4 regions of the Methylobacterium sp. UNCCL125 genome follow, and region 3 is predicted to be linked to each of the others. Evidence: predicted binding sites of a transcription regulator. Region 3 holds the regulator's gene; each other region holds the start of a gene.
The links. The regulator LexA, encoded in region 3, represses DNA repair genes until DNA is damaged. The targets are predictions, from matches to a motif close to TGTTCNNNNTGTGTTCNG.

Region 1 (3,901 bases), on a different contig from region 3:
GCCAGGTCTTCAGCGCGGGGATAATCGGTTCCGGGGATCGCCCGTGCGGGGGCGGGCCGTCTTTCATCAGCGGCGGTACTTCGGCGGAGGCCGTCCGGGGAATTCGCTCCCCCGGTTCTATTGCGGGGCGCGGGATCGTGACCCTGCGCCGGGTCATGCGGGACCGCCGCCGCCGGAGCGCCCTGAACCGCCGGGTCCTCTCCAGCGGGGGGCGACAGCTGCGCCCTTCCGCGCCCCAGCCCGCGTCGTCTCCGCCACCGCCGCCCCCCGGGCCGGGATCGTCGCTCTCGCCACCCCGCTCGTCACCCCGATCGACGACCCGGAGCGGCTGATTTCCGGCTCCGCAAGCGCAGGAGCCTGTGGCGGCCCCGGGCGTTCCCGTCCCGGCGCGCGATGGGCGGCCCGCAGGATGGGCGGCCCGCAGGACGTCGCCGCCGGGGCGCACGCCTCGACGGGCTGTCTCGCCGCGTTGACGCGGGGCGCCTGCGCACCACTCTGGATGAGCATGACGGGGGGATCGACGCCGCGAGCCCGCGGCGCGCCCCGGCGCCGATCGAGAGCGGGCGGGCCGAGGACAGGATCGTGCGCGACGGTTTTCGGAGTGAGGAGGACGCGATGGCGGACGCGGCGGGGACCGGCATCTTCGACGTGGCGGCGCTGGCGGCGGCGCTGCCCGGCAGCGCCCAGACCCTCCTGGTCGACACCTATCTGACCGACCGGGAGGCCGCGAGCGCCCGGGTGTTCCGGGTCTACCGGCCGACTCCGCCGCATTACCACGCCACCTGCGACGAGTACCTCTACTGCCTGTCGGGCCGGGGCACGGTCTGGCTGGGCGACCCGGCCGCCGCGACCGCATTCGGCCCCGGTCAGCTCCTGGTCTTCGAGAAGGGCACGGTCCACGCCATGCCGGAGATCGATCCCGCGGAACCGGTGGTGTTCCTCGCGATCGACACCCCCCGGCGGGCGCCCACCGACATCGTCTTCGTGAACCCGGAGGACGGCAGCCCCGCCACCTTCATGGCGCGCAACGCCGAGGCGTGAGCCTCACACCGGCAGGGACCGCCCGGCCGCCGCCACGGCGAGGAGCAGGGCCGCCACGAGCAGGAGCGCGGCGGACAGGCCCAAAGCCTGCGCGGCGAAGCCGATCAGCGCCGGGCCCGCCAGCACCCCGGCATAGCCGAGCGTCGTCACCGCCGGCACCGCCACGCGCGCGGGCATCGCGGTCTGGCGGCCGGCCGCCGTGAACAGGACCGGGACGATGTTGGCGCAGCCCGCCCCGACCAGGGCGTAGCCGGCGAGGGCCGCCTCCCAGGCCGGGACCAGGACCGAGAGCGCGAGTCCGGCGGCCGCCAGGAGGCCGCCGAAGACCACCACGGGCCGCCGCCCGAGCCGGGCCACGACCCGATCGCCGGCAAGGCGCCCCGCCGTCATCGTCACCGAGAAGGCCGCGTAGCCGAGCGCCGCCCAGGCCGGATCGAGGCCCCGCTGCTGGATCAGGAACACCGCGCTCCAGTCGAGGGCCGAGCCCTCGGTGAGGAACACCACGAAGCAGAGCAGGCCCAGCACCAGCACGACGCCCCGGGGGCGCGCGAAGGCGGGGCCTCCGCTCCCCCCTGCCCGCTCGGCCGGCAGGATCCCGGGCCAGGCGGCCGCGAACAGGGCCGCGATCCCGGCGACCAGGAGCAGCACGCTCCAGCCCGCGCCGAGCCCGGCCGCCAGCAGGCCGCTGGCGATCAGCGCCCCCAGGATGCAGCCGAGACTGTAGAGGCCGTGGAAGCCCGACATCATCGGGCGCCCGCTGGCGCGCTCCACCACGACGGCCTGCAGGTTCATGACGCAGTCCACCGCCCCCATCCCGGCGCCGAACAGCACCAGCGCCAGGGTGAGCGGCACGAGCCCATCGCCCACGGCCAGCACCGGCAGGGCGAGGCCGATCGCCAGCGTGCCGGCGAGCAGGACCGGCCGGAAACCGAGCCGCGAAGCCGCCGCCCCGGCGCTCGGCATCGCCAGGATCGAGCCGATGCCGAAGGTGAGGAGCAGCAGGCCGAGCCCCGCCGCGTCGAGGCCGGCGCGGTCCTGCACCAGCGGCACCAGGGGCGCCCAGGTGGCGTTGGCGATGCCCACGATCAGGAACAGCAGCCGCGTGGACACGCTCTGTCCGCGGGCCGCATTCCGGTCCCCCGCCCCGCCGAGGGCGACCGGGTCGGTCAGGTCGAGCGCTGGCATCGGCACCTGTCGATGGAGTCGAGTCCGAGGGTGGATCCCGGCGACGTGGGGCCTCGGTTCCCGCGGTGCAACACCGGGCCGTCGTCGCGCGCGCCGTGCCGCGCGCCCGGAGGGGACACCGGCGGCCCCATGCGTCGGCGACTTGCCCGGTTCCTCGCAGGCGCCCTCGCGCGCCCGCTTGGACGCCCGCTTGCACGCCCGCTTGGACGCCCGCTCGGGCGCTGCCGGAACGCTTTGCCGCGCGCGCAAGGGCGGCGGCTCGTTCGCCGAGCGGTTGCCGCCGTACGCGTTTCGTTCTAGCAAGGGCGGCGCATGACGGACCTGCGTCCCGCCGGCCCCACCTTGCCGTCGGCCCCCTCGGGCTCGACATGTGTCGGAGCGGCGGCTGGCCCGCGCGCGAATCCGATCCGGATCCGATCCGACTGCGTCGACGCCTCGAAAGACCGCCGCCCTCATGGCCAAAGCCCAAGCTGGAAGTCGTGCCGCAAGCCGCGCCGGCGCCGCCCAAGCTGCCCCGACAGCCGCCGCGCAGACGGCGTCCAAGGCTCCGAAAGCCGCCACCGCCGCCCCGGCCCCGCAGCCCAAGCCGACCCGCGCGAAGTCCGAAAAGCCCGCCCGCCCTGGGGCGGCCGCCGAGGCCGCGATCGACGCCAAGCTGGCGGCCCTGTTCGACGCCGCGCCGGCGAGCGCCCATGACCGGCGGGTCATCGCGGTCCGGGGGGCCCGGGAGCACAACCTCAAGAACGTCGACCTGACGATCCCCCGGGACAAGCTCGTGGTGTTCACCGGGCTGTCGGGCTCGGGCAAGTCGTCGCTGGCCTTCGACACGATCTACGCCGAGGGGCAGCGCCGCTACGTCGAGTCGCTCTCGGCCTATGCCCGCCAGTTCCTGGAGATGATGTCGAAGCCCGACGTCGACCAGATCGACGGGCTGTCGCCGGCGATCTCCATCGAGCAGAAGACCACCTCCAAGAACCCCCGCTCCACCGTCGGGACGGTCACCGAGATCTACGACTACATGCGCCTGCTCTGGGCGCGGGTCGGCATCCCCTACTCGCCCGACACCGGCCTGCCGATCGAGAGCCAGACCGTCCAGCAGATGGTCGACCGGGTGCTGGAATTGCCGGAGAAGACCCGGCTCTACCTGCTGGCGCCCGTGGTCCGCGGACGCAAGGGCGAGTACCGCAAGGAAATCGCCGAGTACCAGAAGAAGGGCTTCCAGCGCCTGCGCGTGAACGGCGAATACTACGCCATCGACGACGTGCCCAAGCTCGACAAGAAGTTCAAGCACGACATCGACGTGGTGGTCGACCGCATCGTGGTCCGGGCCGATATCGGCTCGCGGCTGGCCGAGTCCTTCGAGACGGCCCTGGAGCTGGCCGATGGCATCGCGGAGGTCGTGTTCGCGGATGCCCCCGAGGGCGAGACGCCCCGGACCATCACCTTCTCGTCGCGCTTCGCCTGCCCGGTCTCGGGCTTCACCATCGCGGAGATCGAGCCCCGGCTGTTCTCGTTCAACAACCCGTTCGGCGCCTGCCCGACCTGCAGCGGCATCGGCCACGAGATGCGGATCGACCCCGAGCTGGTCATCTCCGATCCCGCTTTGAGCCTGAAGCGCGGCGCCGTCGGCCCCTGGGCGAAATCGACCTCGCCCTATTACGGCCAGACCCTGGAG
Region 2 (3,901 bases), on a different contig from region 3:
CGCTACGTCGAGTACGATTTCACCGCCGACCTCGAGGAGCAGCTCGACCGCGTCTCCAATGCCGAGATCGACTGGCGGGCGGTGCTGCGCGACTTCTGGCGCGATTTCTCCGCGGCGATCGGCGAAACCAAGGAGCTGCGCGTCACCGACGTGCTGGAGGCGCTGAACGGCCTCCTCGGGCCGCACATCTTCCCCGACAAGGGCGACGGCTCGAACCCGCGCACCTGCACGGTCTGCGGGACCGGACAATTGTCGCTGAAGCTCGGCAAGTTCGGCGCCTTCATCGGCTGCTCGAACTATCCCGAGTGCAAGTACACCCGCCAGCTCTCGGCCTCGGGCGTCGAGGGCGAGGGGGACGGCTCCTCGGCCGAGGGCGGCCAGCCGGGCGTCCGGGTGCTGGGCGACGATCCCGCCACCGGCCTGCCGGTGACGCTGCGCGACGGCCGATTCGGGCCGTTCCTGCAGCTCGGTGAGGCCTCCACCGAGAAGGGGGCGGAGAAGCCGAAGCGTTCCTCCCTGCCGAAGGGGCTGAGTCCCTCGGCGGTCGACCTGCAGAAGGCGCTGGCCCTGCTGGCGCTGCCCCGCGAGGTGGCGCGCCACCCCGAGACCGGCGAGCCGATCCTGGCCAATCTCGGCCGGTTCGGGCCCTACGTGCAGCATGGGAAGACCTACGCCAATCTCGGCAAGGACGACGACGTGCTGGAGATCGGCGGCAACCGCGCCATCGACCTGATCGTCGCCAAGGAGCAGGGCGGCGGCCGCGGCCGTCCGGCTGCCGATCCCGGCCGGCCGCTCGGCACGGACGCTGCGAGCGGGCGCGACCTCGTGGTGAAGGCCGGCAAGTACGGCCCCTACGTCACCGACGGCGAGGTGAACGCCACGCTGCCGAAGACCATGAGCGCCGAGGCGCTGACGCTCGACGAGGGGATCGCCCTGGTCAACGCCAAGCGTGCCTCGGGCGGCGGCAAGCCGGCGAAACGGGGCGCTGTCCGGAAGACCGCGACGCGCGCGGCGAGCGGCGCCAAGCCGGCGGCCAAGAAGACGGCAGCGAAGAAACCCGCCGCCAAGAAGACCGCGGCCAAGAAGACGGGCGCCGGCTGACGCAGACAGGTCCAGGCGGCCTTCACCCGCTCGCCGGGTGCAAGGCGCGTCAGCCGCGCCGGTCCGTGTCCAGGGCGGGCACGCGGTCCTCCGCTGCTCTCCCGGGGGCGGGAGACAGGGGCAGACCGACGCGGAGAACGGGATGCACGTCCCGGTTTCCGGGTCCGGCCGCCCGGTTCAGACGAGGTAGGTGATGGTCGCCGCGAGCGCCGTCGCGAAGGTCGCCAGCGCGATCGTGGTGGAATTCATGAGCGCCCGGCCGGGCGGCACGCCGGCCGCGTCGTCGTCGCAGCCGAAGGCGGCGCCGGCCGCGTGCTCGAAGCGGATCAACGTGAGGCGGCGGGCCTCGATCGCGGCATCGCTCATGGGCTGCGGCTCCCTGACCACGGTCAAGATTTATCTCCGCCGTCAACGTCGATCGTCCCGGTCTGTTCAGGCGGCGGCCTGTGGAGGTCGAACAGGCTGGTCACGGGAAAGCCTTAACCCATCGTTGTGCAACGTCGTGATGACGGGCCGCCTGGCCCCTTCGGGGGTCGGGGCGGTTCCGGCCCTCGCTCGCGGCGCCGCAGCATGCGATGGTGCGGCCGCGTCGCCTGGGGGCGAACGGTTTTGATGTTTACGTTTTGTTCCGCTATCATGCGGGGATGAAGGCGCATGCTCCACGACCCAAGACCCGTCTGCGCGAATCCGAGCCGGCCGATGCGCCGCGCCCGCGGAGGCCGCGCGTGAGCGATCCGGCCCGCGACCTTTTCGGACCGGGCGGCAAGGCGGCCGCCTCGACAGCCCCGTCTCGCGCGCCGGAGCAGCGACGGCGCCTGGACGCCACGGCCTCCGTGACGGCGCTCGCAGCGGCCGAGCCCGATTCCGGCTACACCGCCTCCGACATCGAGGTGCTGGAGGGGCTGGAGCCGGTCCGGCGCCGCCCCGGCATGTATATCGGCGGCACCGACGAGCGGGCGCTGCACCACCTCTTCGCCGAGGTGATCGACAACTCCATGGACGAGGCGGTGGCCGGCCATGCCAGCTTCATCGAGGTGGAGCTGGAGGAGACCGGTGCCCTCGTGGTCACCGACAACGGCCGCGGCATCCCGGTCGACCCGCATCCGAAATTTCCCGGCAAGTCGGCGCTCGAGGTCATCATGACCACGCTGCATGCCGGCGGTAAGTTCGACTCGAAGGTCTACGAGACCTCGGGCGGCCTGCACGGCGTCGGCATCTCGGTGGTGAACGCGCTCTCCGACCTCCTCGAGGTCGAGGTGGCGCGCAACCAGACCCTCTATCGCCAGACCTTCTCCCGTGGCCACGCGCAGGGCGCGCTGGAGCTGATCGGCCGGGTGCAGAACCGGCGCGGCACCCGGGTCCGCTTCCACCCGGACGCGCAGATCTTCGGCTCGCTGAAATTCGACCCGCGCCGCCTGTTCAAGATGGCGCGTTCGAAGGCCTACCTGTTCGGCGGCGTCGAGATCCGCTGGCGCTGCGCCCCCGCCCTCCTCGAGGGGCTGGAGGGCGTACCTGCGGAAGCCGTGCACCGCTTCCCCGACGGCCTGCGCGACTATCTCGCCCGCGACATCGACGGCAAGGAGCTGGTCACCGACGCGATGTTCTCCGGCAAGATCACCAAGCCGGGCTCGCACGGGTCGCTGGAATGGGCGGTGGCCTGGATGGTCGCCGAGGACGGGTTCTCGCATTCCTACTGCAACACCATCCCGACGCCCGAGGGCGGCACCCACGAGGCCGGCCTGCGGGTCGCCCTGCTCCGGGGCCTGCGCGAGCACGCCGAGCGCGTGAACCAGGCCAAGCGCATGACCGCGGTGACCACCGACGACGTCATGGCGACCTGCGCGTCCATGCTCTCGGTCTTCATCCGCGAGCCCGAGTTCCAGGGCCAGACCAAGGACAAGCTCGCCACCGTGGAGGCCCAGCGCATCGTCGAGACGGCGGTGCGCGACGCCTTCGACCATTGGCTCGCCGCCTCCCCGGCCCAGGCCAACAAGCTGCTCGACTGGGTGATCGACCGGGCCGAGGAGCGCCTGCGCCGCCGCCAGGAGAAGGAGGTCGCCCGCAAGAGCGCCACCCGCAAGCTCCGCCTGCCCGGCAAGCTCGCCGATTGCTCGGCCGCCGGCACCGCGGGCTCGGAGATCTTCATCGTCGAGGGCGATTCGGCCGGCGGCTCCGCCAAGCAGGCCCGCGACCGGGCGACCCAGGCGATCCTGCCCTTGCGCGGCAAGATCCTCAACGTCGCCTCGGCGAGCCGGGACAAGCTCGGCGCCAACCAGCTGATCTCCGACCTCACCCTGGCGCTCGGCTGCGGTACCGGCGCGGCCTTCCGCGAGGCCGACCTGCGCTACGACAAGGTGATCATCATGACGGACGCCGACGTCGACGGCGCCCACATTGCCTCGCTGCTGATCACCTTCTTCTACCGCCAGATGCCCAAGCTCATCGACCGCGGGCATCTCTACCTCGCGATCCCGCCGCTCTACCGGCTGCAGCAGGGCTCCAAGGTGGCCTATGCCCGGGACGACGCCGACCGGGAGCGGATCATCAAGACGGTGTTCAAGGCCGGCAAGGTCGAGATCGGCCGGTTCAAGGGCCTCGGCGAGATGATGCCGGCCCAGCTCAAGGAGACCACCATGGACCCGAAGAAGCGCACGTTGCTGCGGGTCGCGGTCCTGGACGAGGCCCGGGAATCGACCGGCGATACGGTCGAGCGGCTGATGGGCAACAAGCCCGAGGCCCGCTTCGCCTTCATCAGCGAGCGTGCGGCCTTCGCCGAGGGGGCCGACCTCGACATCTGAAC
Region 3 (3,901 bases):
GCGCTGGGCACGGCTCGGGAACAGTCCCGCGCACGGCCGGTTCCGGCGGGCGCCTGCGGCGTTTTCCCGGGGCAGGCGGGAGGGACATGTGATGGCGGAGAGCACGGATCGGGGCTCCGGCTGGAGCCTGCAGGCGACCGCCGTGCCCGACGGGGTGCGCCTGGAACTCGCCCTGGCCGACCTCGGCGGCGCGCCGGTCACCGCCGCGATCGTTCTCGACCGGGCGGAAGCCCGGGCCTTCGCACGCGCCCTGCTCGCCGCCGCCGGCGACGCGGCGGAACGGACCTTCCCGAAGCCGGGCGCCTGACGGCGCGCCGCCGGTCGGTCAGCGGGCGAGACCGGGATTGCGGCCGGGCAGGCGGGGGACCACGGTGCCACGCTTCTCGATCGGCGTGTCGCAGGCGTAGGCGAACTCGGTCTTCAGCGGATCGAACACGGTCTCGCCGGTGATCCGGCAATCCTCGCGCACGGTCTCGTCGAGATAGGCCCGGGCGGCGGTGCGGAAGCGCTTCACCCGGGTGGCGTCCGGCTCCGGATCGATCCGGGCCTCGCTCAGGTTGCAGCCGGTATATTCGCGCAGGGCGTTCGAGACGATCAGCATCCGGCGCATCTGCCGGTTGTCGTAGACCTCGTAGGGCTCCTTGCAGCCGATCGTCACCACCTGGGGGGTGAGCGCCACGTAGTTCCGCGAGATGTAGGAGAACCCGGTGGTGCAGCCGGCGAGGCCGAGGGCGGCGAGGCCGAGGGGCAGCAGAGCTGCGGGTCGTCGCATCCTCGTCATCCCAAGAGGGTCCCAGCCCGCGGCCCGGATCCGCCGCCTTCCCGGCGGGGCGCCGCGGTGCATTGAAACGGCTCCGCTTGCGCCGTCAATGCGTTTCTCGACCTTGCTCCCGCGAGCGCGGAGCGACGCGCCAAGCGTAGCGGTGCCGCCCTTGCGGAACACTTGCGGAACGTTTAACCTGTTCGTGATTTGTTTCAGAGACCGTCACGGGGCGGTCTGCCAAGCCGCGAGTCCCCCTTCGATGCTCACGCGCAAGCAGCTGGACCTCCTGCGTTTCATCCAGAGCCGGATGCAGGAATGCGGCGTCCCGCCGTCCTTCGACGAGATGAAGGACGCCCTCGACCTCAAGTCGAAATCCGGCATCCACCGGCTGATCACGGCCCTGGAGGAGCGCGGCTTCCTCCGGCGCCTGCCGAATCGGGCGCGCGCCATCGAGGTGATCCGCATCCCCGAGAGCCTGAGCCAGACGGCCCCATCTTCGGCCCCATCTTCGGCCCCGGCCGAGCCGCGCCGTTTCACCCCGAGCGTGGTCGAGGGCGGCAAGTCCAAGCATCCGCCGGCCCCGGCCAGCACACGGATGATCGACGACGCCGGTCGTGCCATTTCGATCCCGGTGATGGGCCGGATCGCCGCCGGTACGCCGGTCTCGGCGATCCAGAACCAGAGCCATGCCATCACCCTGTCGCCGGACTTCGTGGCCGGCGGCGAGCACTACGCCCTGGAGGTGCGCGGCGACTCGATGGTCGAGGCCGGCATCCTCGACGGCGACCTCGTGGTGATCCGCAAGCAGGACACGGCCAATACCGGCGACATCATCGTGGCGCTGATCGACGACGAGGAGGCGACGCTCAAGCGTCTGCGCCGCCGCGGCTCCTCGATCGCCCTGGAGGCCGCCAACCCGGCCTACGAGACGCGTGTCCTCGGGCCCGACCGGGTCCGGATCCAGGGCCGCCTCGTCAGCCTCGTCCGCCGCTACTGAAGCGGCTCGGCCGGCGCGTCGCCGGGGGCGAGGTCCCCGCCCGACGCATCGGTTTCCGGAGGCGTTGTCGCCCCGTCGTCAGAGGCGCGGGCCTCCGCGGAGGGCGCGGTGACCGGTTGTGGCGGCACCGACCCGTGTCCCGAGCGTGGTCGCCAGGGCACGGCGCGGCCATCGGCCCGGGCGTGATGGGCGACGAAGCTCTCGCCTTCGGACCTGAGGGCGACGGCGCCCTGGGCGGACAGGACGCGCCGGTCGATCACCAGGGGGCTGGTGCAGGTCGGAGGGGCCACGAGGCCCGTGATCAGCACCGCGGCGCGGGCGCAATCCTCCGGGAAGGCCCGCCGGTCCCGGACCAGGGCGACCGCCCGTCCGTCCGGCAGGCGCGCGGTGCATCCGAGCCGGTCACAGCGGCCGCCGCCCGATCGGACGATCAGTCCCCCGGCTCCCCGTCCGTCGCCGTCCGCCTTCAGCCATTGTTCGAGGACGAAGCCGGACGGACTGCCGAGGGCCGCAAGCCGTCCGTCCGGCCCCCGCACCGCGGCTCCCGCGCCCTGCCGATCGACATAGAGGTCGTAGCGGTCGGGTCGGGCCGCGACGACGAGTCCAAGCAGGATCGGCGGCACGGCGAGCCAGCGCAGGCGGGAGGCCGGTAACGTCGCGAGCAGCAGGCCCGCGGTCAGCAGGAACAGCGCCGCGGTGCCGAAGGCCGGCACGACCACGATGGCCCGCTCGAACCCGGCGATCCACTGGGAGACGGCGAGCATGCCCCCCACCGCCTGACCCATCAGCCACCAGATCGGGCGGTCGAGGGCGAAGGGATAGGCGAGGATCCCGATCACCGCGGAGGGCATCACCACGAGGGAGACGAGCGGCAGGGTCAGGGCGTTGCCGACGAGGCCGAAGGGCTGGATCGTCTGGAAATGGTAGGTGGCGAAGGGTGCGGTCGCGACCTGCGCCACCAGGGTCGTGGCCAGGGTCCCGGTGACCGCCGAGAGGCCGGTGCCGACGAGCCGACCGAGCCGGCCCGCCCCGGGGCGCACGAACAGCCGCCCGTCGATCAGCCGCGCGCAGGCGATCAGCCCGGCCACGGCGCCGAAGGACATCTGGAAGCTCGGGCCGAGCAGGCCCTCCGGCTCCCGGGCCAGGGCGATCAGCGCCGCGAGGGCGAGGTTGCGCATGGACAGGGCGGGCCGGTCCACCAGGATCGCGCCCAGCATGATCAGGGTCATGATCAGCGAGCGCTCGGCGGCGATGTCCCAGCCCGAAAAGGCGCAGTAGGCGGTGACGCCGACCATGGCGAAGCCGGCCGCGATCTTCTTGATCGGCCAGAGGAGCGCGCAATGGGGGACCAGCGCGAGGAGCGCCCGCACCAGCCAGAACACCACGCCGGCGGCCAGCACCATGTGGAGGCCCGAGATCGACACAACGTGGTAGATCCCGGCGGCGCGCAGCGCATCGTTGGTCGCCGGGCCGATGAGGCCGCGCTTGCCGGTCACCAGGGCCGCCGCCACCGCGCCCGCCTGGCCGCCGGCGGCCTCCGCGATCCGGCGGGTGAGCCCGTTCCGGGCCGCGTCGAGCGTGGCGGCGAGCCGCAGGCGGAGGGGCGGCGGCTCGGTCGGCGCCCGGATCGTGACCGCCCCGACCAGGGAGCCCACCGCGCCGATCCCCTGGAAGTAGGCGTCTCGGGCAAAATCGTAGCCTCCGGGCCGGGCCGCCTCCGGGGGAGGCAACAACCGGGCGGTGGCGGCGACGACGTCCCCGGGAAGCGGGGTCGGCGTCTTGCGGAAGGACACCCGCACCCGGGCGGGCCGCGCCTCCGGCGCGAGGCCGGCGAAGCTCTCCACCCGGATCAGCAGCCGGGCGCCGACCTCGCGCTCGTCCAGGGCCTCGACCGTTCCGATGAGGGGGCCGATGGTGGTGCGGTTGAGGACCGGGGCGGCGACCTCCGAGACCCGCCAGGCCGCCGCCGCGAAGCCGAGGAACGCGGCCGCCACCGCGAGCACCGCCGCCAGCGCCGCAGGGCGCGCGCCGAGGAGCGGGATCGGCGCCAGGGCAAGGGCGGCGGCGACAAGGGGCGCGGCCAGGCTCGGCGCGCCGTCGGTCGCCGCGAAATAGACCAGGATCCCCCCGCCGAAGGCCAC
Region 4 (3,901 bases), on a different contig from region 3:
CTAGGGTCAGGCTGGCGAGCTCGATCGTGGTGCCGGCCAGGGCGGCCGGCCGACGCGGCGGCAGCGGCACCTCGACGGCCTCGGTCGGGACCTCCGCCACTGCGGCCGCGGTGGGCGCGTAGGCCAGGGCTGAGGCCGCCGCGGTGTTCCGGGTCTCGGCGGCGCCGCCGCTGAACAGGCTCGCCAGGGCGCTGGCCGAGGCCGCGACGGGCGCCACCACCGCGGCGACTTCCGTGGAAATGCCCTGGCGCTTGGCTGCGTAGTAGTAGCCGCGGTTATAGTATTGATACGCTTGGCCGAGATTGCCCTTGGCGGTCCGATAGGCGCCGGCAAGATAGGCTACGCCGTAGCGAAGGTTGGTTTCGGGATCGTACAGGCCGGCCGCATCGCCGGTGTAGCCGAGGCTGCGGGCAGTCGCGTGCTTGATCTGCATCAGGCCGAGGGCGCTGCCGCCCTTGGCCCGCGGATTGTAGTTGCTCTCGCGCTTGACGACGGCGTGAACGAAGCTTGCCGGCACGCCGTTCGCCTTGGCCTGCTGCTCGATCAACGCGTCGATATTGTCGTGCGCGCTCTGCCCGAAGGCGGCTGCGGGCACGACCGCGAGGACGACGGCCAGGATGAGGCGATGCATTCCGAGACCCGGTGCTGCTTGTTCTGTGGTCAAGCTAGGTCACGGGGAAATGAGGCCGGAAAGCGGCCCCGGTTCGGCAGCCTGTGGGCGGCCGGGGTGTCGGGAGCGTTTGTGATCCGCGTGCCACAGCGGCGCGTCACGCGGCGGCGCGGCGATCCAAAGGGATGCCCGGGGCGGCGGCCGGGCGGTCAGGGAAGGAGGAAGCGCTCGACCCCATGGGCGAAGCCGTCCGCGTCGTTGCTGTCGGTGACCGCGCGCGCAGCCGCCTTCACCGCCGCTTCGGCATTGCCCATCGCCACGGAGAATCCGCTTTGCGCGAACATCGGACGGTCGTTGCCGGCGTCGCCGAAGGTGGCGATCCGCTCCGGCGGGATGGCGAGATGCGCGCTCATCCAGGTGACGAATCGCCCCTTGTCAAGATGGGGTGGCGTCACGTCGAGGTAGTATTTCTGCGAACGGTGGATGGTGGCTTGACCGGCCAGGGCCGCCCCGATCCGGGCTTCGCAGGCTGCCAGATGGGCGTGGTCGCGGCTGACGCCGACGATCTTGGCCGCGCTCCCCATGAGTGGGCGGAGATCGGCGACGACGCGGGGCTCCGCGTCGATCGTGCGGCGTTCGAGGTCGGTATAGGGACCCTCCGGATCGCGCAGCCACCACGCCCCCTCGGCGAAGACCCAGACGTCCAGTCCCTCGGCCAACAGCCGGTCGAGGGCCGACCGGGCCGCCGCCTCGGGGATGGTCCGTTCCTCGATGGTCGAGAGGTCCGGCCGCACGACGCTCGCGCCGTTGAACGCCCCCATCGGCAGGTCGAGCTCGAGTTCGGCGACCAGATTCCGCAGCCCGATCGGCGGCCGGGCCGAGGCGATGCTGAAGCCGATGCCGGCCGCTCTCAGCCGCCGGACGGCCGTGACCGTCGCCTCGGTCAGGCGCTTGTCGCCGGTCACCAGGGTTCCATCGACGTCCGAGATCACCAGGTCGATGCCCGAAGCCTTGCCGGATCCTGCAATCATCCGCTCACTTCCCAACCGTATCCCGGCGCATTTCGGCCGCGAGTTCCGCGACCACCCGGTCGGCAATGGCCTCGGGCGATTCGCGGATGCCGACCGTGATCGGGTGTTCATCGGCCCCCGGAATCTCCAGGGCCGCAAACTGGCTGTCCAAGAGACGCGGCGGCATGAAATGGCCCTGCCGCTCGGCGAGGCGCTGCGCGATCAGGGTCCGGTCGCCGTCCAGATAGACGAGGCGAACCCGCTGGCTCCCGCGGGTGAGAACGTCCCGGTACGCGCGGCGGAGGGCCGAACAGGCCACCACGCCCGACTCGCCAGCGTCGAGGCGCTGCTGGATCCAAGTCGCAATCCGGGCCAGCCAGGGCGCGCGATCCGCATCGTCGAGGGCGAGGCCCGCATGCATCTTCGCCACGTGCTCCGGCGTGTGAAAGCTGTCGCCGTCCACGAAGATCCAGCCAAGCGTCTCGGCGATCAGCGCCGCCACGGTGCTCTTCCCGGAACCCGAGACGCCCATGACAACGAGCACCTGACCGGCGGCGGCCGTTCCGGCATCCGGCGCCGGCTCCGATTGGGACGTCATCCGGACCACCCTGGCTCCGAGGCGCGTCGGGGCGCTGCCCCTCACATCAATAGGAGCGGGTTTCCAGAAGGGAAGATCGCCTGGGATGCAAACGGGCCGCGGCGCCCGCAGGAACCGCGGCGCGGCCGGGCGCGTTCACCCCGCAGACGCCGAACATTTAGGGAACATGAGTCGCATGGCTAGCACAACCGCGAAGGCAACACCGAAGGCCGGCCGGGGTACCGGATCAAATCAGGACGCTACGGAGAACCCCAAGACCGACCCGAAGGACGTGTCGAACCAGATCAAGGACCCGGATCAGTGGACGACTGGCGGCGAGCCGATGACCGGCGCGCAGGCTTCCTATCTGAAGACGCTCTCGGAAGAGGCCAAGGAGCCGGCGGCGTTCGATCCTGACCTCGACAAGGCCGAAGCCTCGAAGCGGATCGACGACCTTCGCCATAAGGCTGGCCACGCCTGAGCCAAGCCGGGCGCGTTTCCCCCGGGCGCGCCCGCCGCCGTCTACGTCCGGGCGGCGTATCCCGGCCGGAATGGACAAGGTGGCCTGTTTCGAACACCTCGTTAAGCCGGCGGCAATGGCGAGAGGTTATGCCCCATGCAGCGCGTGAGGCCGCGCGGGCAGCGGGACTGAGAAGGCACGTTCGACCATGGATGAGCCGGGCGGCGGCGAAGCAGGACGGCGTGCGGTGCGGATTCCGACGGCGTTCGGCTTGACGGATCGGATTCGTGCCGAGGCCGTACGGTTCGCCCGCGACGTCCACGGATCCACGGCAATGGAATACGCCCTGCTCGGCGGCATGATCTTCCTCGTCGCCGTCGGCAGCATCCGGTACTACGTGTCCCGCGTCAGCGTCGTCTACGGCGACATCACCGCGGCGGTCACGCAGGGAAATTGAGCCGATCGGTCGCGGGATTTTTGGCCATTGGGCTGGAGCGGCCAATGTGCGGCCGCTGATGACGTCCCGATTTGTATCTCGATATTGCGACCGCGGGCGAACGCCCGGCATTCGTCGTCTCTATGCCCCGAAAAAGCTGTGCTTAACGAGGATGACTTCGCAGTCTTGGCCGTGCCGGCCGGAGTGTGGCTCACCCGCTACGGACACCTGGGCCGCCATGGGCTAGGCACGGGCTCGGCAATACCGATGGGCAACATCTGGATGCGCAAACTTCCCCTTGTCCTGCTCGCCGTCACGGCGATGTCGGGCTGCACGTACCTGCCTGCGGCGGGTCCGACGGCGAGCGCGATCCAGGCGGGGGCGGAGGTGGCCACCGCCGACGGCGGCCTGCTCGCCCGCTACGAGATCATCGACGTCACGCCCTCGGTGGTCGAGGCCCTGCGCGGCCGGCCGCTGGACAGCCTGCTCGCCTCCTTCGGCGACCACCGTCCCTCCTCGGAGCCGGTGATCGGCGTCGGCGACATGGTCTCGGTCTCGATCTGGGAAGCCGGGTCGGGCGGCCTGTTCTCCGGGCCGCTGGTGGCCGACCGCTTCTCGGCGGGCTCCAAGTCCGCCCTCATCCCCGAGCAGCCCGTCGGGCGCGACGGCGCCATCTCGGTGCCCTACGCCGGCCGCATCAAGGTCGCCGGCCGCCGCACCCAGGACGTCCAGGCGCTCATCGAGAACGAACTCGCCGGCAAGGCCATCCAGCCGCAGGTGCTGGTCTCGGTCACCCGGCCGATCAGCC

Region 1: the regulator LexA is predicted to act here: its motif matches at 2,508-2,525, upstream of uvrA (excinuclease ABC subunit UvrA).
Region 2: the regulator LexA is predicted to act here: its motif matches at 1,715-1,732, upstream of parE (DNA topoisomerase IV subunit B).
Region 4: the regulator LexA is predicted to act here: its motif matches at 2,368-2,385, upstream of BM396_RS31355 (DUF3072 domain-containing protein).

What each region holds. Positions count from the first base shown of each region.
Region 1 is NZ_FPBW01000033.1:51,688-55,588, forward strand. It holds gene BM396_RS26580 (cupin domain-containing protein) at 616-1,041, shown strand; gene BM396_RS26585 (MFS transporter) at 1,045-2,226, opposite strand; gene uvrA (excinuclease ABC subunit UvrA) at 2,681-3,901, shown strand, end outside.
Region 2 is NZ_FPBW01000050.1:1,582-5,482, reverse strand. It holds gene topA (type I DNA topoisomerase) at 1-1,101, shown strand, start outside; gene BM396_RS30040 (hypothetical protein) at 1,279-1,467, opposite strand; gene parE (DNA topoisomerase IV subunit B) at 1,827-3,899, shown strand.
Region 3 is NZ_FPBW01000019.1:69,400-73,300, forward strand. It holds gene BM396_RS19720 (NRAMP family divalent metal transporter) at 1-11, opposite strand, end outside; gene BM396_RS19725 (hypothetical protein) at 92-307, shown strand; gene BM396_RS19730 (hypothetical protein) at 326-772, opposite strand; gene lexA (transcriptional repressor LexA) at 1,023-1,760, shown strand; gene BM396_RS19740 (ComEC/Rec2 family competence protein) at 1,754-3,901, opposite strand, start outside.
Region 4 is NZ_FPBW01000066.1:5,141-9,041, forward strand. It holds gene BM396_RS31340 (lytic transglycosylase domain-containing protein) at 1-631, opposite strand, end outside; gene BM396_RS31345 (Cof-type HAD-IIB family hydrolase) at 820-1,641, opposite strand; gene BM396_RS31350 (gluconokinase) at 1,646-2,218, opposite strand; gene BM396_RS31355 (DUF3072 domain-containing protein) at 2,394-2,678, shown strand; gene BM396_RS33765 (hypothetical protein) at 2,992-3,114, shown strand; partial or broken gene BM396_RS31365 (polysaccharide biosynthesis/export family protein) at 3,376-3,901, shown strand, end outside.